DNA from 4 places in the Rahnella sp. CG8 genome. Region 1 is predicted to be linked to each of the others. Evidence: predicted binding sites of a transcription regulator. Region 1 holds the regulator's gene; each other region holds the start of a gene.
What was found. The regulator CRP, encoded in region 1, controls carbon source genes, mostly activating them, when cyclic AMP is high. The targets are predictions, from matches to a motif close to ATGTGANNNNNNTCACAT.
Positions count from the first base shown of each region.

Region 2: the regulator CRP is predicted to act here: its motif matches at 2,654-2,671, upstream of HGO41_RS18480 (2-hydroxycarboxylate transporter family protein).
Region 3: the regulator CRP is predicted to act here: its motif matches at 3,229-3,246, upstream of rhaB (rhamnulokinase).
Region 4: the regulator CRP is predicted to act here: its motif matches at 3,641-3,658, upstream of yrbN (protein YrbN).

Region 1 covers NZ_JABAED010000008.1:180,016-185,084, forward strand. Annotated here, with positions in the region: gene HGO41_RS10290 (YccS/YhfK family putative transporter) at 436-2,511, opposite strand; gene crp (cAMP-activated global transcriptional regulator CRP) at 2,573-3,205, opposite strand; gene HGO41_RS10300 (OsmC family protein) at 3,568-3,975, shown strand; gene HGO41_RS10305 (phosphoribulokinase) at 3,979-4,848, opposite strand; gene allS (HTH-type transcriptional activator AllS) at 4,984-5,069, opposite strand, start outside.
Region 2 covers NZ_JABAED010000021.1:22,006-27,074, forward strand. Annotated here, with positions in the region: gene HGO41_RS18470 (response regulator) at 65-778, opposite strand; gene HGO41_RS18475 (ATP-binding protein) at 771-2,423, opposite strand; gene HGO41_RS18480 (2-hydroxycarboxylate transporter family protein) at 2,743-4,098, shown strand; gene HGO41_RS18485 (C40 family peptidase) at 4,449-4,853, shown strand; gene mgrA (L-glyceraldehyde 3-phosphate reductase) at 4,901-5,069, opposite strand, start outside.
Region 3 covers NZ_JABAED010000012.1:88,969-94,037, reverse strand. Annotated here, with positions in the region: gene rhaD (rhamnulose-1-phosphate aldolase) at 1-331, opposite strand, end outside; gene HGO41_RS13300 (L-rhamnose isomerase) at 384-1,640, opposite strand; gene rhaB (rhamnulokinase) at 1,637-3,121, opposite strand; gene rhaS (HTH-type transcriptional activator RhaS) at 3,462-4,289, shown strand; gene rhaR (HTH-type transcriptional activator RhaR) at 4,373-5,069, shown strand, end outside.
Region 4 covers NZ_JABAED010000024.1:48,663-53,731, forward strand. Annotated here, with positions in the region: gene HGO41_RS19745 (HlyD family secretion protein) at 1-312, opposite strand, end outside; gene HGO41_RS19750 (luciferase-like monooxygenase) at 530-1,555, shown strand; gene HGO41_RS19755 (DEAD/DEAH family ATP-dependent RNA helicase) at 1,642-3,564, opposite strand; gene yrbN (protein YrbN) at 3,554-3,634, opposite strand; gene nlpI (lipoprotein NlpI) at 3,749-4,633, opposite strand; gene pnp (polyribonucleotide nucleotidyltransferase) at 4,763-5,069, opposite strand, start outside.

The sequences.
Region 1 (5,069 bases):
TTTTGAGCACGCCAATCGACATTTCTAAAAGATAAAACCCTTCTGCTTTTGAATTTAGAATCCTGCGGGCGAATCAGAAATCTTGCTGAACGGAGCGGCTTCGAGACCAGTGGCTCGAAGACCGGGAGAAGGAACCGCAACGCGGCAAGATTTCAAGCCTGTCACCGCGGTTGCTGAAACATAGCCAGCAAGCGGAGCGCGTGTTGAAAAAGCGAGGAGGAATCCAAAGGAGGAAAAGCACTTTCCTCCTTTGGTCGGTTTCGGCGCGGTGAGTTAAGCGAGCTCGGCAATTGAGAAACCGAAACTTTCTCAATCCATTTTAAGCCGTCAGTGCGCGGTCCCCGCACTTGAGAAACCGAAATATTCTCCGATTAGCTTTAAAAAGCAGTCTGGCTGCAAGCCAGTAAAAAGGGGATTTGAAAGGGGTCTCCCCCTTCACGCCCGCCGCGTCAGCCAGATCCCATGATGCGGCCTCTGCTTCCACGCCAGTGACGAGATGGTATGCATCACGCTGAGATGTGAAATTACGCGCCGCAGATGGCGTTCCATTTCGGTCAGTGGCATATCCGGGTGAAGTTCCGGCGCATTAAACAGGTTGTTCTCGCTGCCCGGCCCGTCGTAGAGCAGTCGTTGCTGACAGCTTTGCAGCGCGATTTCGCAGGTCTGTAAATACTCCGTCGCCAGTTTTTCCGGCAGCATGTAATGCTCGCGGGCGAGGATCGTCATCGCGTTGATATGCTCAACCACAAACTGACTGTGCGTCACCCACAAACGCATATCCGCCAGATAATGTGAGTTAAAACCCGGCTCCTGCATCGCCTGATTTAGCGAAGTGAACAGCTTATTGTGCGCCTGATTGACCTGCATACGGGTGTACGCCAGTTTGGCGGTGTCGGGGCTTTCCTCGAGCAGCAGGCGGATAGCGTCCTGATAGATTTCCAGCGCCTGGTGTGCATTCTGGCGCAGCAAACCGCTTTGCCATTGTGGCCACAGCCAGATAGTGCCACCAAAGGCCAGCGCGCAGCCGATCAGGGTATCGACCAGTCGTGGTACCAGAAAATGCACGCCGTTCATCGCCAGCAATTGCAGGGTATACACTGCAGTCACCGTCATGCCGACCATCGCCAGTCCGTAGTTTTTGCGCAGAACGGTATAGGACAACAGGGTGATCAGCAGCATGCACAGCAGCGTGGTGCCTTCCGGCAGTTCCAGTTTGAGCAAGCCTGAGGCAATCAGCAATCCGGCCAGCGTACCGAGTGCACGGTGCTGGATCCTCACCCGCGTGGCGTTATAACCGTTCTGGCTGACCAACATGATAGTCAGCAAGATCCAGTAGGGTTTGGGCAAATTGAAGAACAGACCCAGACTGCTGCCAATCGCCAGAATAATGCCCAAACGTGCGGCATTACGCAGTGCCACGGATTTGAAGGAAAGATAGCTTTTCAGCGCGGGCCAGAAGGGCAAACGCGGCTGGGTGTTCATCAGGTCACGTTTGTACAACGGCCGCTGTGTGCGTAACAGACGGGCAATGCGGCTGAAATGGTAATAACAAAACTGACCTACCGGATTGTCCGGGTTGCGCGCGGCGATTTTCTCCAGCGCGGTCAGCTCATTGGCCATCGTAAAGCGCCCGGATAAACGGTGATAAAGAATATCGTCGGCAATCACCCGAAGACGGGTGGAAATCACCTGTGCATTTCGGCGGATAACCGCTTCGGCATGGCTTTCCTCCACCAGTTTCTGCACTTCTTCCGGCTGATGCAGGCTCACTGTAATGTGCTCCTGCAAATCGAGCGCTACCTGAAAACGCTGAAACAGCCGTTTATGGTGATGATGATGTCCGTGCTGGGGCAACATGTGTAATTGCTGATAAAGCAGGGCAATCAGGTCGATAACCTGCTGCTGGCGGGTTAGCAGTGGGGGTAACGCGGTTTCGGGATCGGTGTGTTGCGTCAGCAGGCTGTACTTGGCTTCGAAATAATCCGCGAGTTGAAGATAGAGCTGGCTGAGCGTTTCGCGCATCGGTTGTTCTTCCGAAATACGAAACCACGCCCAGTTAAACAATCCGTACCAGGCTGTGCCAGCGGCGAACAACACCGGGGCCTGCCACATCGGGCGCACGCCCACCATACTCAGCGTGAAGATAGTCGCCACCAGCGCACCGGGCAACAGGCGCGCATGCAGCGGGCTGATTTCACCGGTGACGCCGAGCAGTAACGCCAGCGACAGCATGATCAGCGGCAGCGGTATATGCCAGCTTTCGAGCATCAGTTGCAGCAGAAGGCTGCTCACGGCAAAGAGTGAACCGCCAACGAGCAGGCGTTTGAAAAAGCGTTTATGCGGGGTATCCAGACCGGCGATGTTACAACAGGCCGGGCAGAGGGAAAACAGCAGGCCCATTTGCAAATTGCCAAACAGCCAGCAAATGCCAACAGGTAAGCACAACACCAGCGTCTGGCGCAGCGCGTAGTTCACTTCAGGATGGTAAAACAGTCTTCGCCATAGCGTCATGGGTAAAGCTTAGCCCATAAAAAAGGCGCGACAGTGTTTTGCCGCGCCAATTTTTGAGGGATTAACGTGTGCCGTAAACGACAATCGTTTTACCGTGTGCGGAGATCAGGCTTTGATCTTCCAGCATTTTGAGAATGCGTCCGACTGTTTCACGTGAACAACCGACGATTTGGCCAATTTCCTGGCGGGTAATCTTGATTTGCATCCCGTCCGGATGGGTCATTGCATCAGGCTGTTTAGCCAGATTGAGCAAGGTTTGAGCGATACGACCGGTAACGTCAAGGAAGGCAAGGTTGCCGACTTTCTCTGACGTCACTTGCAGACGGTTGGCCATCTGCGCGGAGAGACGCATCAGAATATCCGGGTTAACCTGAATCAGCTGGCGGAATTTTTTATATGAAATTTCAGCCACTTCACAGGCAGTTTTAGCACGTACCCAGGCACTGCGTTCCTGACCTTCTTCGAAGAGTCCCAGCTCACCGATGAAGTCACCTTGGTTAAGGTAGGACAGTATCATTTCCTTGCCTTCTTCATCTTTAATCAGGACAGCAACTGACCCTTTCACGATGTAGTAAAGCGTTTCGGCTTTTTCACCCTGGTGAATCAGCGTACTTTTAGAAGGATACTTATGTATATGACAGTGAGACAGGAACCATTCAAGAGTCGGGTCTGTTTGTGGCTTGCCGAGAACCATTTGCTATTATCCTCTGTTGTTATCGCTGCCCAAAATCACAGGGCTCAGAGTTCCCTGTACGGCACTTCAAATCCAAAGCGCCCTTTCAGCATATAACTCTCCAGAAATGCTGCAAGCGGATGTCGGAGTGCAACAGCCTGTTTATTGCTGTCATCACCGTGGGTTCTGTACTTAAACCGCAAAAACCGTCACCGCAATTTACTGGAAAGTATGTTTCGGCTTTGTTTGTAGCACAGGTTTGAGATGCTGTCTTCTGTTGTCTCGCTTCAGCATGATGGCGATCGGGTTACGTTGCCAGATTTTAGGTGAAAGGGTACTCTGAGAGCAGATTTCGACAAGTTTATTCACCGGGAGAATAGTTCATGCATGCACGTGTCAAATGGGTTGAAGGACTGACATTTTTAGGTGAGTCTGCATCGGGTCATCAGATTTCAATGGATGGAAACGCGGGTGATAAAGCCCCAAGCCCGATGGAAATGTTACTGATGTCCGCAGGGGGGTGTAGTGCAATCGACGTGGTGTCAATTTTGCAAAAAGGTCGTAATGACGTGCGTGATTGTGAAGTGAAGCTGACCTCACAACGCCGCGAAGAAGCGCCGCGTCTGTTCACTCACATCAATCTGCATTTTATCGTCACCGGTAAGGATCTGACCGATAAGATTGTTGAACGCGCAGTCAGCCTGTCTGCCGAAAAATACTGTTCTGTGTCTCTGATGCTGGGGAAAGCGGCCACAATCACCCACAGCTTTGAAGTGATTGCAGCCGAATAAAGTTTACTCGATCTTCTTGCCTTCCATCAGGCGCTGCACCAGCGGCGCCATGATCAGCTCCATCGCCAGCCCCATTTTGCCGCCCGGCACCACCAGTGTTTTGATGTGCGAGATAAACGACCCTTGCAGCATGGCCAGCAGATACGGGAAATCGATGTCATCCAGTCCCTGAAAATGAATCACCACAAAGCTTTCATCCAGTGACGGAATGGCTTTGGCGGCAAACGGGTTCGAGGTGTCGATGGTGGGTACCCGCTGGAAATTGATGTGCGTGCGGGAAAACTGCGGGGTAATGTAATTGATATAGTCATCCATCGAACGCACGACGGAATCCATCACCGCTTCACGGGAATGCCCGCGCTCGCCGGTATCGCGCACCAGTTTCTGGATCCATTCGAGGTTGACGATAGGCACTACGCCGACCAGCAGGTCGACCTGCGCGGCAACGTCAATTTTGTCCGCCACCACACCACCGTGTAACCCTTCGTAAAACAAAATATCCGTCGGTTCCGGCAACGCCTGCCACGGCGTAAAGGTACCCGGCACCTGATTGTAGGGAACGGCTTCGTCATAAGTATGCAGATACTTACGTGAACGGCCAGTGCCTGTTTTACCGTATTCGATAAAGCTTTTTTCCAGCAAACCAAAGTCATTGGCTTCCGGCCCGAAGTAGCTGATATGACGTCCCAGATCGCGCGCCTTGCGTATTGCCGCATCCATTTCAGGACGGGTGAAATGATGAAAACTGTCGCCTTCCAGTTCCGCCGCACGCAAACCAAGCTGCTGAAATATTTTACGAAATGCCACGCTGGTGGTCGTGGTGCCTGCACCGCTCGAACCGGTCACGGCAATAACAGGATGTTTGGCTGACATAATGCGCTGTTCTCCATAAAGGTGATGCAGGCAGGCGAGACGCGGTCTTTTCTGTGGTCGAAGATCTGGCGTCAAGGCTGCGCATAATTAAGCCTATTGTTACCATATTTATTCGCGAAGCCAAAGAGGGCATCACTATTCTAAACCCGCCAGCAACGGTTGGATCAGCGGGTCTTTCTGGTGGAACAGAGAAACAATGTCATGCAGCGCCTTGCCTGTGT
Region 2 (5,069 bases), on a different contig from region 1:
TTCGCCGGTGATGACACCGGCAGGGAGGGGGAAGTTCTTCACGCAAAACGGCCGAAATTCGGCCTCAGGATACGGATTTTTCTTCGTCTGCTATTTTGCGATACAGACGTCTCGGATGACCGATATTTCCGTACTGCATCTCGACGCCGATAAAGCCAATTTCCACGCAATATTCCAGATAGCGGCGACCGGTCGTTTTGCTGATCCCAACCTCTTCAACCACCTGTTCCACCGACCAGCTGACGTCGGGTTTCGCCGTGAAAACCCGCTGAACCAGTTCGAGCGTATTCGGCTCGATGCCTTTGGCAGAAGGGGCTGGCGGCGTATCGGTGGCTGGCAGATTGAACAACTTATCCAGGGCCCGCTGATCGACCACTTTCACATTACGCAGCGTTTGCACCAGTTGCATAAAGCGCTCGAGTGAACTGCGCAGACGATGGAACGACACCGGCTTGATGATGTAATCGAACGCGCCGCTGCGCATGGCCTGGCTACAGGTTTGCATATCGCTGGCAGCGGTAATGAAAATCACCGAGCAATCGAAGCTTTTCAGCAACGGGCTGTCGATCAGATCGACACCCTGACCATCCGGCAAATAGTTATCGAGTAAGATCAGACGCGGCTGATGCAGGCGCAGCAGAGAACGCGTCTGCTCCAGTGTGGCCGCAATGCCGACGACGCGCAGGTTGAAATTTTGCTCGATAAAATCACGATGCAGACCAGCCAGATGTGGCTCATCTTCCACAATCACGACATCGAGTGCGCTGCTGTTATTCATGGTTCTGTCCTGTTAACGCTTCTGCCGGATACGGGATAAAGACTGAAAATATTGTACCTTGCGGCGTGTTGTCTGAGATTTCGATGCTGCCACCCGCCTGACGGACATAACCGGCCACCAGATACAGGCCGATACCGTGTTCTGCACCCGTGGCGTCCTGCCCGCTGGAGGGCTTGCTGGTGACGCCTTGTTCAAACAGGTGCGGCTTGAGTGCATCTTCCACGCCGCTGCCCTGATCGGCGACTTCAATCAGCAGTTCCCGGTTCCGGTCGGAAATATACAATTCGACCGGTGCCGGGGGCGTCAGTGCTTTCAGTGTGGCGTCCACGGCGTTATCCAGCAAATTACCAATCACTGACATCAGTTCGGTTTCACTGATGGCTGCCGGTATGCGGGTGAGCTGACAGGCGGGATCGAAACTCAGCTCGACACCTTTTTCGCGTGCACTGACGTATTTCCCCAGCAGCAGGCCACAAAGTGCTGGCGAGGTAAAGCGTGCTGAGACGAAATCCAGCACGGCCTGCGCGCCTTCCGACTGCGCCTGAATATAGCGCATTGCATCGTCGTAACGCTGCATTTGCAGCAAGCCCGCCAGCGTCGCAGTCCAGTTCAGTTGTTCATGGCGCATAATGCGAAGGTTATCGGCATAGCGCTTTACCTGACTCAGCTGGCTGCTCAGCGTATTAATGTCGTTTTTATCACGGAAACTGAATACCCAGCCACTTTCTGCACCGGGTTCAAGTTCGATGGGTACGCGGTTGACGATCACCTGTCTCTGATTGAGTACCGTAATCTGATCATGCTGACTGTTGTTTTCACTGACACCACGTTGCGTAAAGAACGTGGGCGGCGTCTGAAGCACCTCCGCCAGCGGTTTACCCAGTAGCTCGTTTTCGGGCTGGCGGATATCCAGTAACTCGCGTGCGGCCCGGTTAATTGAAATCAGTTGCCTTTCGGCGTTGATCGCAAATACGCCCTCATACATGGCTTCCAGCAACGCTTTTTGCTGGCGGACCAGCAGGGCAATATCTTTGGGTTCCAGCCAGAACATCTGTTTTTTAACGTTGCGGGTGAACATCCATGAAAAAATAAACAGCAGTAATAAAAGCAGTAAACCGTATAAACCGGCCTGCGCCAGACGGCGGCCATTAATATTATCGATGTAAGAGGTGAGATAACCGACCGAGACAATGCCGATCACCTGATTACTGGCATCCAGAATCGGGGCTTTGCTGCGCAATGAAACGCCGATGCCGCCCTGACGTACGGAAATAATGGTTTTACCGGCCAGCACACCGGCGTTATCACCGCCAATCATCGGCAGGTCTATGCGCTCCGGGGATTCGGAATGATAAAGATGCAGCTCGCGGGTATCGCCGATAACGATATAACTGGCGTCACTTTTATCGCGTAATGGCTGGATTAGTTTCGCGATGCCGGGGATATCGCGGGCCTGCACCTTTTGCGCCAGCCCCGGCATCAGAGCGATCTCGCTGGCCTGAACCCGTGCACGCTGGCCCAGATCATGATGTAACTGACGGTCAATAATATGAAATAAAATAGCCCCCAGCAGTGCCAGCAACACGCAGGAAAATACCACCAGAGATAAAAAGAGTTTTACCTGAAAAGGTAACCTGAATTTCATACGACCTGCTGCACGGCGAACCTGAGATATACATTCAATAAGCCTATCACGGCGAAATGTGAGTCGTAATCGCAGAGAAGCGGAGTTGTGAACAGAAGATTAAAATAATGATTATTTCACACAGTAATAACAGGGTTAATAGCGGGATTTACTACTAATCTTATAATCCTTATAAATCAGGGTGCATTAACACCATAAACACCATAACAACCTTTATCCCTGCGGTTTTAATTTGAACAACCTCACACCCGGCTGACCGCCTGTTTTCATATGCTCAGACCATCAATAAGAAAAGTCTTCAGAAGAAAGAGGCAATGTCATGAGCACAACCGACGATTCCTACATCGCTGTCAAAGAAACGAAAACCTCCGGCCTCTCGGCCAGACAAAAATGGTGGCACATTCTTGATCACTACAAGATAGGCATTATCCCGCTGCCCTTTTTCCTGCTGGCGGGCGTGCTGATCCTGCTCGATTGCCTGAATGGCAAGTTGCCGAGTGACATCGTGGTGATGGTCGCCACGCTGGCCTTCTTCGGTTTTGCCTGTGGCGAGTTGGGTAAACGCTTACCTGTGGTGGGTAAACTGGGGGCCGCGGCGATTTGTGCCACTTTTATTCCTTCGGCGATGGTGCATTACGGCCTGCTGCCGGATGTTGTTGTTGATTCCACGGTCAAATTCTATAAATCCACCAATATTCTCTACCTTTATATCTGCTGCATTATTGTCGGCAGCATCATGAGCATGAACCGTCAGGTGCTGATCCAGGGCTTTATGCGTATTTTCGTACCGATGCTGTGCGGCGAAGTGGTCGGCATGATTGCCGGTATGGCGATGGGCACTGTTTTAGGTTTACCGCCAATGCAAACCTTCTTCTTCCTGATCCTGCCGATCATGGCTGGCGGTGTCGGGGAAGGTGCGATCCCGCTGTCGATGGGTTACGCGACCATCCTGCATATGGAGCAGGGCGTGGCGCTTGGGCGCATTCTGCCGATTGTTATGCTCGGTGGCCTGACGGCCATTGTGCTGGCGGGCGTGCTGAACCAGCTTGGTAAACGTTATCCGCATCTTACCGGCGAAGGCCAACTGATGCCGTCGAAAAAAGGCCAGATGGGCAGTGGCACCGATGAATTTGAGGGCAATCCGGGCGTCAACGCGCTGGCCTGTGGTGCGCTGCTGGCCATCCTGCTGTACATGGTCGGGATGCTCGGCCAGAAATGGATCGGCCTGCCAGCGCCGGTCGGCATGCTGTTTGCGGCGGTGCTGGTGAAACTGGCGAACGGTGTTTCGCCGACTATTCAGCACGGCTCGATGACGGTGTATAAATTCTTTCGTACGGCGGTAACTTATCCGGTGTTGTTCGCGGTGGGTGTCGCGATCACGCCCTGGCAGGAACTGATCAACGCTTTCACCCTTCAGAACCTGCTGGTGATTGTGACCACAGTGCTGGCGCTGGTCGGCACCGGTTTTTATGTGGGTAAGAAAATTGGCATGCACCCTATCGATGTGGCGATTGTTTCCTGCTGCCAGAGCGGGCAGGGCGGCACGGGCGACGTGGCGATTCTGACCTCCGGCAACCGCATGACGCTGATGCCTTTCGCGCAAATCGCTACCCGTATCGGGGGAGCTATCAACGTTTCTGTCGGCCTGTTTGTTCTGGCGAAGTTCTTCTCATAACACCTTCACCCACCCCTTCAGCCTAAGGGGTGGGTTTTCCTGAGAAAAAATCCCCAGTCCAATTTTGGACTCAATTCAACCTGCTTATTTATTGTCCGGCGGTTATTATTTGCGCACTCAGAGACGAGTCACCCGCCCCGTGAGCAGGTTCCCACGTAAGGAAGAGCACTATTTTTTGACGAAAGAATCCACGCATGTTCCGTATTAAATCGCTTGTTTCTGCCTTACTGCTTCTCGTTACCGGTTTGTTTAGCATCCACTCCTTTGCTTTTGATATGCCTAAAGAATTTGAGTCTATGGACACCTACAAATTTTTCCATAGCGAACTTTTTAATGGAAAAGGGTCCACCGTGACTGCGGTCAATACGGGCAACTCAGACAATATTAAAAGCGCCCTGCTGGCGGAATATCCGCGCTGGAAGGGGACGCATTACCGCTGGGGGGGCACCACCCACAAAGGCGTGGACTGCTCGTCGCTGATGCAGCATCTGTTTAATGATTCCCTGCAAACACGCCTGCCAAGAACCACCTTTCAGCAAATCAGGAACGGCAGAAAAGTGAGTAAAAATAATCTGAAACCGGGAGATTTAGTGTTTTTCAAAACGTCGCCGGGCGATCGTCATGTCGGCGTGTATGTCGGGGATCATCAGTTCATTCATGCCTCGAAAATTGAAGGCGTCACTATTTCATCACTGGATAATCAGTATTGGGTTGATCATTACGAAACCGCACGTCGTTTAGAACTGATGAGCTAAAAAAAAGGCGGATCCTTTCAGGAGATCCGCCCGTTTGTTTTGGATGGTTATTTATCTGACGAAGCCTGCCAAAGATTCAGCTGACCATCCGCCACATGCTTATCAATCGCTGTCAGTTCTTCAGCGGTGAAGCGCAGATTATCCAGCGCTTTCACGTTTTCATCCAGTTGCTCAGGGCGGCTGGCACCAATCAGCACCGACGTCACGCGATCGTCT
Region 3 (5,069 bases), on a different contig from region 1:
CGGCGGTCAGACCCCACAGGATTTTGTAGCTGGCGCCTTTGTCATCAAGCTGAATAACGGTCAGCGCTTCTGACGGGGCTAATTGCACGTTACGGAAAAACTTACCGGAACCGGTCACGATGAAGTATTCGTTGGCCAGATCAGGCGCATGCTGAGTCAGTTCAACCTGGCGCGGCTGGTCGTAAAAATCATTTTTATAAGGTGCGACGTCTTCCGGTAACAGGCGCATGCTGACGTTGCCGCCGTTACGTTCATCCCAGCCTTTCAGCCACATATCGGTGGTCGCTTTGACCATGCCTTGCACAAACCACGAGCTAAATAATGTTTTCATCGGTTCTTTCCTGCGAATAAGGTGAATGCGTTTCTGTTGCGTTCGGCGGCAATTAACGTTTTGCCAGCACGCTGGTTTCGTAATGACGGACGGTATCCAGCCACTGACCGCCAACCGGTACATCGTGACGCTGACAATACATGTCCCACACGGCCTGCCATGGCAGGGATTTTTGCTCTTCCAGCAGAGCCAGGCGTGCGGTGTAATCGCCTTCGGCTTCCAGTTTTTTCAGTAAATCGGTCGGTTCGAGCAGGGCTTTCAGCAGGGCTTTTTTCATGTTGCGGGTGCCGATAACCCAGGCAGCGATGCGGTTGATCGAGGCATCGAAGAAATCCAGACCGATATGAACGCGGTTGAACAGGTCATGGCGCACGATTTCGCTGGCGATGGCCTGCGTTTCGTCGTCCAGCAGAACTACGTGGTCACTGTCCCAGCGTACCGGACGGCTGACGTGCAGCAGCAGGCGCGGCACATACAGCATCGCAGCAGAAATTTTGTCGGAGATCACTTCAGTCGGGTGGAAGTGGCCGGCATCGAGGCACAGCGCAGTGCCGCGGCTGGCAGCGTAACCGAGATAGAATTCGTTTGAGCCGACGGTGTAGCTTTCAGAACCGATGCCGAACAGTTTGCTTTCAACGGCATCGATGTGTTCGGTGATATCAAACTTCTCAGAAATCACTTCATCAAGTGCGCTCATCAGGCGCTGGCGCGGTGCCAGACGATCGACGGTGATGTCTTTCATGCCATCCGGCACCCAGATATTCATCACTGACGGCGTGCCCAGTGCGCGGCCAAATGAGGCAGAGACACGGCGGCTGGCCTGACAATGTTCAATCCAGAACTGGCGAATTTCCGGGTTTGCGTGTGACAGCGTGAAGCCGTCGGCGCTCAGCGGGTGTGAGAAACAAGACGGGTTGAAGTCCAGACCCAGCTTGTTTTTCTTCGCCCAGTCAACCCAGCCGGTGAAGTGCTTAGGTTCAATCTCATTACGGGCAACGGGCTTATCGGACTCCAGATAAATCGCATGCAGATTCAGCCGGTTAGGGCCAGGGATCATGGAGATCGCCAGTTCTAAGTCAGCACGAAGCTGCTGAGCGTTGCGCGCTTTGCCGGGATAATTACCGGTCGCCTGAATACCGCCGGTCAGGTTGCCCTCAGGGTTTTCGAAGCCAGCGACATCATCCCCCTGCCAGCAATGGATAGAAACGGGCAGGGTATCAAGTTGTTTGATTGCAGCTTCGGCATCAATACCCAACAGTGCAAAGCGTTCTTTGGCAAGTGTCCATGCTTGATCGATAGATGAAGTCATACTGCGAGTTCCTCATTGACGTGACAGAGCGCCTGAAAACGGCGCCAGTGAATAGCGAAATCCGCGTGAATACGTGGAATGTAGTGGTGTTGCTCAAAATTCGTGGCAACAATGCGACGAAATTCAGCGGTATCTTTGACGGCGTTTAACGCCATCAGCTGGCAGCCGATATTGCCAAGCGTTGAAGCTTCCACCGGGCCTGCGCTGACGCTGACCTGACAGACATCAGCACAAAGCTGATTCAGGAACTGGTTCTGACTGCCGCCGCCAACGATGTGGATATCTTCCAGCGGTTTCCCTTGTAAATCAGCAAGTTGCAAGGCGATTTTGCGATACAACATGGCAAGGCTGTCGAAAATACAACGCGCCAGTTCAGCTGGCGACTCTGGCACCGGATCACCCGCCTGACGACAGGCATCGCGAATGGCATCCACCATAGAGGGGGGATTGATAAAACGATCTTCGTTCGGGTTAATCAGATAAGTGAACGGCGTGACGTTTTTAGCCAGCGTGATTAATGACGGTAAATCCTGGATGTTCAGTTCGCGGCAAATCCGCTGGAACAGCCATAAGCCCATGATATTGCGCAACACCCGATAGCTGCCGTCGATACCGCCTTCGTTGGTGATATTGTCGTGGAGTGCCTGGGCATGGTTAAAAGCGTGCGGGCTTTCAATGCCCATCAGCGACCAGGTGCCGGAACTGAGATAGGCGCTGTGTGAACTGGTCAGCGGGGCGGCAACCACCGCGCTGGCGGTATCGTGCGTTGCGACGCTGAATACCGGTACGCTGCGTCCGCGAGGGCTTTTCCACAGTCCCGGGGAGTTACCCGGCTGTGTAGGTTTTTGCAACCAGCGGCGCGGCACACCTGCAAGTTTCAGCAAATCTTCATCCCAGTCACCGGTGGCGAGATTGAGCATCTGTGTGGTGCTGGCGTTGGTGTATTCCCAGTTCAGTTTTCCGGTGAGGCGGTAAAGGAAATAATCCGGGATCATCAGCATGTGGGCTGCTTTACTGACGATTTCAGGCTGTTGTTCGCTCAGCGCGCGCAACTGGTAAAGTGTGTTAAACGGCATGAACTGAATGCCGGTTTTCTGGTACAAATTCTCGCGGCCAAACTGCTGTTCCATCCGCGCCATCACGCCTTCCGTGCGGTTGTCACGATAAGCAACCGGCAAGCCGACCCGCTGCCCCTGTGCATCAAGCAGGACATAATCCACTCCCCAGGTATCAATCCCGATACCGTCAAGCTGAACGCCGGACGCGTCGAGGCGATTCAGCCCTTCAAGTATGTGTTTCTCCAGCGCATCAAGGTCCCAGGTATCGTGGCCATCAACGCGGATCAGGTTATTAGGAAAACGGTGGATTTCTTTCAGTGTCAGCGTCGCTGCCGGATCGGGATCCTGACGGGTAAACGTCGCCAGCATCACCCGGCCGCTGGAAGCGCCGAGGTCAATAGCGGCAAGATGGTGTGTTCTCATAGCGGCCATTCCTTATTGAATATGTGGCCAGTGTAGGGGAGGCGCCTGAGGGACACCTTCCGGTGATTGCCACCGGTTTTGGCGGGATGGCAGCATTAAAAAGGTAGATGCGAGGCAGATCACATAACGGTTCAAAGCTGACTGAAACAGGGTTTTGCCGCGCCGGAGTAAACCGGAATACGCGATTGTGATCTTTGCCGCAGATCTGCATCACGACAGGCTGAATCTTTGAAATATGACCGTTTATGGCGCTTTTGCTGCCGTGGTTTGAAGGCAAAAACGCAGGGCGCAGGGTAGGGTTGGTTCCCGAAGCACAAGGATTTTGAACCGGAGGTGATACATGACGTTACTGAGAGGTGATGATTATTTTGCGGCACCTGAGCTGACTGTGACGGTTGAGCGGCGGCTTCCGCAAGATGTATTCCCGGAGCACTACCATGATTTCCACGAAATTATGCTGGTGGAAAGCGGATCGGGTGTGCATATCTTCAATGACAACCCTTATACACTGACGGCCGGTACGGTCTGTTTCGTGCGCGCCAGCGATCATCATCTGTTTGAAAATGTGGATAACCTGCGGCTGACCAATGTGCTGTTCCGCTCGCCGAAGGCGTTCCGGTTCATTCAGGACGTCGGCCACTTCCTTCCTCAGGAACATCACTATCAGTCACAGGTCCACTGGCAGCTCAGTCCGTGCGTGCTTCAGCAGGTACTGAACTGCATCACACTGCTTGCAGCGTTGCCTGACAGTGTTGAAATGGAACACATCGCGACCCGTGAAAGTCTGTTTTTACAACTGCTGATCCTGCTTTATCAGGACTGTTTCCAGTCACAATTGCGAGATACCTCGGAAAACAGGGTCAATCAACTTTTGCAATGGCTCCAGTCGCATTACAGTGAGGACGTCAACTGGACCGAGGCTGCAGAACGTTTTTCGCTGGCGCTGAGAACATTACATCGTCAGATGAAGCATTACACCGGCATGACGCCACAGCGGTATCTCAACCGACTGAGGTTGCTGGAGGCGCGCCGTCGTTTACATCATAGCGATCAAAGTATTACCGACATCGCCTATGCCTGCGGCTTCAGTGACAGTAACCACTTCTCGACACAGTTTCGTCGGGAGTTTTCGGTGTCGCCAAAACTCATGCGTGATCAGTTGCGTTAAACGGCACCTCTCGCGGTTTCCGGTATTCTTACCTGAGAACTGCCTCGTTTATTTTGTCGTCAAACGGGTTTGAGATTGCATCTATGTCATTGAAATTGAATAAAAATGACTTCTTCCTGACCAAAATGAATTCGGTCGTGGTGGCTGAACGTCACCCGCAGGCCGACTTTCCGAGTCATGACCATGATTTTGATGAACTGGTCATTGTCTGGCGTGGTAATGGTCTGCATGTCTGGAACGACATCCCTTATCCCATCACCTGTGGTGACTTGTTTTATATTAATTCGCGGGACCGGCATAGCTATGAGTCAGTCAATGAACTGGCACTGGATAATGTGCTGTTTTGCCGTGAGCGTTTCGGGCTGGCAGCCGACTGGTCGCAATTATTACCGGGTGAAAATGTCAGCCAGGAACAACGTTACTGGCGTTTAAGTACGCTTGGCATGGCGGTTTTGCGCGATAAAGTGGATGAGCTTGCTAAAGAGTGTATGAAATCGGAGCCGCTTTCGATCCAGCTGAGTGAAGCCCTGTTGATGCAACTGGCACTGTTGTTACTGCGTTTTCGTCAGCGGCCGGACAGTGGCGCGTTACCGGATGCGCATCAGCTGGATCTATTGCTGATGGCTCTGCGGGCAAATATCTCCGCTCCCTTCCATCTTGAAACGTTTTGTCTGCAACATCAGCTCAATCCGCGTGCTTTACGTTCGCTGTTCAAGCAGTACACCGGCATGAGCGTGACCCATTATTTACGTCAGTTGAGGCTTTGCCGGGCGATGAGTT
Region 4 (5,069 bases), on a different contig from region 1:
GCTTTCTTCACGGGTGCCGTTAACGGAAAGATCAAGCTGGGCTTTTGCCTGATCGCGCGCCGCTTCGGCCGCGCGCAACTGCGCCATCAGCTCGGGGCTGTCGAGGGTGATCAATAGCTGCCCGGCTTTGACATCGTCGCCGCGTTCCACATGGCGCTCTATGACGCGGCCCTTAGCTTTCGACGCCACAATCACTTCCGGCGCGTCAACTTCGCCCTGTAACAAGAGATCCTGATTGTGCGCCCGAAACAGCACCGCCAGAGAAACCGCAACGGCGACCAGCAGGAGGGTCAATAAAATTCGTTTACTCATCGGTGCGACACCCTTTTTGTTTGCCCGTTTTTAACACAAAACAACATATTGGCTGAAATGATAGTTTAAGTTATTTCAATCTGATTTTAGGATGTTTAAACGGCATTTAAGAGCACAAATGCCGTATTCAATACGTCAGCATTGGGTAATACTCGTTCTAATTATGAGCGGAGTGAATACTTTCTCCCCTCACCTCCATTAAGAGTGAGCTGCGATTATGTCTGATAAAAACACCGTTCCCCTTTCCGTTCTCGATCTGGCACCGGTTCCGCAAGGCGCGGATCCTGCCCGCGCATTCCAGTGTTCACTGGATCTGGCACAGCATGCCGAGAAATGGGGCTACCAGCGTTACTGGATGGCAGAGCACCACAATATGACCGGCATCGCCAGTGCGGCAACCTCTGTGCTGCTGGGGTATATCGCGGGTGGGACGAAAACGATTCGTGTGGGTTCCGGCGGCGTGATGCTACCAAACCACTCACCGCTGGTGATTGCAGAACAGTTCGGTACGCTCGCCACGCTCTATCCGAACCGTGTGGATCTGGGGCTGGGCCGTGCGCCGGGTACCGATCAGCGCACCATGATTGCCCTGCGCCGCCATCTTTCCGGTGAAATCGATAACTTCCCGCAGGATGTGCAGGAATTGCAGATGTACTTCGGTGATGTTCAGCCTCAGCAGCCGGTTCAGGCCGTGCCCGGCCAGGGTTTGCATGTGCCGATCTGGTTACTCGGCTCCAGCCTGTACAGCGCTCAACTGGCGGCGGCCCTCGGCCTGCCATTTGCCTTCGCCTCACATTTCGCACCAGACATGCTGTATCAGGCGTTAGCGATTTACCGCAGCAAGTTCCAGCCTTCCGCGCAGCTTGAGAAACCGCACGCAATGGTCTGTATCAATGCCATTGCTGCCGATACGGATGAAGAAGCGCGCCGGATGTTCACCTCTAATCAGCAGCAGTTCATCAATTTGCGTCGCGGCATGCCGGGCAAACTGCCTGCGCCGGTTGATAACATCGAAAGCTTATGGTCCGCTCAGGAACGTTTTGGCGTGGATAATGCGCTGCGTATGTCGGTGGTCGGCAATAAAGAAACGGTGCGTCAGGGTCTGCAAAATATTCTGCGTGAAACCGAAGCCGATGAACTGATGATCAACGGCCAGATTTTTGATCATCAGGCACGCCTGCATTCATTCGAGATTGTTTCACAGCTTCAAGGTGAACTGGTTAAAGCGCAGCGTATTGGCTAACCGGCCCCGTAAATTGCAGACGAAAAAAAACCAGCCTGATGAAGGCTGGTTTTTTATTATCTGAGGATCAGCGAACTGAAATCAGATTATGCGTCAGAAGTACGACGTGGTGCGCGGCTTGGCGGACGACGGTCACCTGCGGCTGAAGCGCCTTCACGGCGGTCACCACTGAAAGTACGTGGAGCACCAGTACCACGGGCACCTTCACGACGTTCACCGTTGAACGGACGCGGAGCACCGTTACCACGACGCTCACCGCCAGCACCGGCCGGACGATCACGACGTGGAGCCTGTGGCACCGCATCACCGATCAACTGCATGTTCATCGGTTTATTCAGGATACGTGTACGGGTGAAGTGAGACAGGATCTCGCCCGGCATACCTTTCGGCAATTCGATAGTAGAGTGCGTACCGAACAGCTTGATGTTACCGATGTAACGGCTGCTGATGTCGCCTTCGTTAGCGATAGCGCCAACGATGTGACGAACTTCAACGCCATCGTCACGACCCACTTCGATGCGATACAGTTCCATTTCGCCAGCGTCACGACGCTCACGACGTGGGCTGTCGCCATCACGTGCAGGACGATCATTGCTACGTACCGGACGGTCACGACGATCGCCACGATCACCGCGGTCACCACGTTCTTCGAATTCACGACGTGGTGGACGGCTTTTGAAGACCGGATCCGCTGCAACGATCAAAGGACGTTCGCCCTGTGCCATTTTCAACAGTGCCGCCGCCAGTGTTTCAACGTCCAGCTCTTCTGCAGGTTGCAGTTTCGCCAGCAGCGCACGGTATTGATCCAGATCGCTGCTTTCCAGTTGTTGCTGAACTTTCGCTGCAAACTTAGCCAGACGACGTTCGCCCAGAACTTCTGCAGTTGGGATTTCAACTTCTGGAATGGTCAGCTTCATGGTGCGTTCAATGTTACGCAGCAAACGACGTTCACGGTTCTCAACGAACAGCAGTGCGCGACCCGCACGGCCAGCACGACCGGTACGACCGATACGGTGAACGTAAGATTCTGAGTCCATCGGGATGTCGTAGTTAACAACCAGGCTGATACGTTCTACATCGAGACCACGTGCTGCCACGTCGGTTGCGATCAAAATGTCCAGACGGCCATCTTTCAGACGTTCCAGAGTCTGCTCGCGCAGTGCCTGATTCATGTCACCGTTCAGTGCAGCACTGCTGTAGCCACTGCGTTCCAGCGCTTCAGCCACTTCCAGCGTTGCGTTTTTGGTACGAACGAAGATGATCGCCGCATCAAAATCTTCTGCTTCCAGGAAACGCACCAGCGCTTCGTTTTTGCGCAGACCGTAGACAGACCAGTAGCTCTGGCTGATGTCAGGACGCGTGGTTACGCTTGACTGGATACGCACTTCCTGAGGATCTTTCATGAAGCGACGGGTAATGCGACGGATAGCTTCTGGCATAGTTGCAGAGAACAACGCGGTCTGATGTTCAGCCGGGATCTGCGCCATGATAGTTTCGACGTCTTCGATGAAGCCCATACGCAGCATTTCATCAGCTTCGTCCAGCACCAGGCCACTCAGGTTAGAGAGGTTCAGGGTGCCGCGTTTCAGGTGGTCCAGCAGGCGGCCCGGTGTACCCACAACAACTTGTGGTCCCTGACGCAGTGCGCGCAACTGGACGTCATAGCGCTGGCCGCCATAAAGGGCAACCACATTCACGCCATGCATGTGTTTAGAGAAATCAGTCATTGCTTCAGCAACCTGAACCGCCAGTTCGCGGGTAGGTGCCAGAACAAGAATTTGTGGTGCTTTCAGTGAAGCATCAATATTGTGCAGCAGCGGTAAAGAGAATGCGGCTGTTTTACCGGAACCTGTCTGAGCCATACCCAGAACGTCGCGGCCACTTAACAGGTGAGGAATACACTCAGCCTGGATTGGTGAAGGTTTTTCGTAGCCCAAATCAGTAAGGGCAGAAATGATCGGAGCAGACAGCCCCAGGTCAGCAAAAGAGGTTTCAAGCTCAGTAGTCATGTACACGTGCCTCATTAATAATGGCAGCCAGTCTACATAACTCGTCGAGAAAATTTTCAGTCATTTTCATTGAAAAGTGTGAACCGGCTCAAATTAGATTATAAAACGAACAAAGCAACCCTCGCCCGTTAAGGCGCTTAAAAATGGTAAATACCATGATTAAAAGGCTGATTGGTGTCGTCAGCTATTGCTGGTCCGATTCTGATAGGTCGTCTTGCTCATGGCCCAAAAGCGCCAATTCCAACAATGCATAGCGGTGCTCAACAAAGTTATGGACGTTGTTAGCTACCGTCAGTTTGAACAGTGCCGCGGCGCTGTTCTTGTCCCCCAGACTTAGGTAATGTTTACCTAAATAGAAGTCAGTTTCACTGAGATGCTCAGCGAGCGAAGTGTTATCCGTTGCTTCTGCCTTGAGGCGTTCCATCAGCGTAGATTCGCTGATTTTGCCCAGGTAGAATTCGACGATATTCCATCCCCATTGCCCTCTGTCCGCTTTGTCATAACGCTGTTGAAGCGCTACGTCGGCATTCTTTGGATTGATTTCTCGCTCCGCAAGATAAAGCCATAACGAACGGAAGGGATCATTTGGATCGTCTCGATAAAACGCCTGCAGATCATCCTGCGCTAACGAGAATCGGCCACCGTAATACAGGGCGATACCTCGGTTCAAACGCGCGTAGTTGTAAGTTGGATCAAGCTCTAGTACAGAATCAAACGCTTCATAGGCAGCATCGAAATTGCCTGCCTGCGTTAGGTAAATCCCCAGGTAGTTAAAAACTTCTGGCATATCAGGACGAATAGACAGCGCTTGTGAAAAATCATTTCGCGCCAGTGCTCTTAGCCCGAGACTATCATACAGCACACCGCGCTCATATAATAGCTGTGCTCTCTCATCATCGGTTAATGACCGACTGGCAAGTATTTGTTCCATGCGTGCCAGGATGACTTCCTGCTGCAACGTCGGCTGCAACGGAATCGCCAGAACTTCATTTTTACGCCAATCATGGTTGCTGCATCCTGCCAACATAAGTGCTGTCGCAACATAACACCAGCGCAAGAAAGGCTTCATTTCTACTCCCGGAGACAAACATTGGATGAACATCCTGTCATCCGCTTGCTTAACACAAACGCGTCCTGCGTCCGTGAGACGAACAGCTCCTTCCCAAATGGAAAGGAGCTGTAAAACTTCTGTTACAGATTATTCTGCTGCAGGTTGCTCAGTTGTTTCGTCCTGAGAAGGTGCGGTAGCTTCTTTGATGCTCAGACGCACACGACCCTGACGGTCAACTTCGAGAACTTTAACCGGAACTTCCTGGCCCATCTGCAGGTAATCAGTCACTTTCTCTACACGCTTGTCAGCGATTTGAGAAATATGCACCAGACCTTCTTTACCGCCGCCGATGGCAACAAATGCGCCAAAGTCTACGATACGGGTCACTTTACCCTGATAGATACGGCCAACTTCGATTTCAGCAGTGATCTCTTCGATACGACGAATAGCGTAT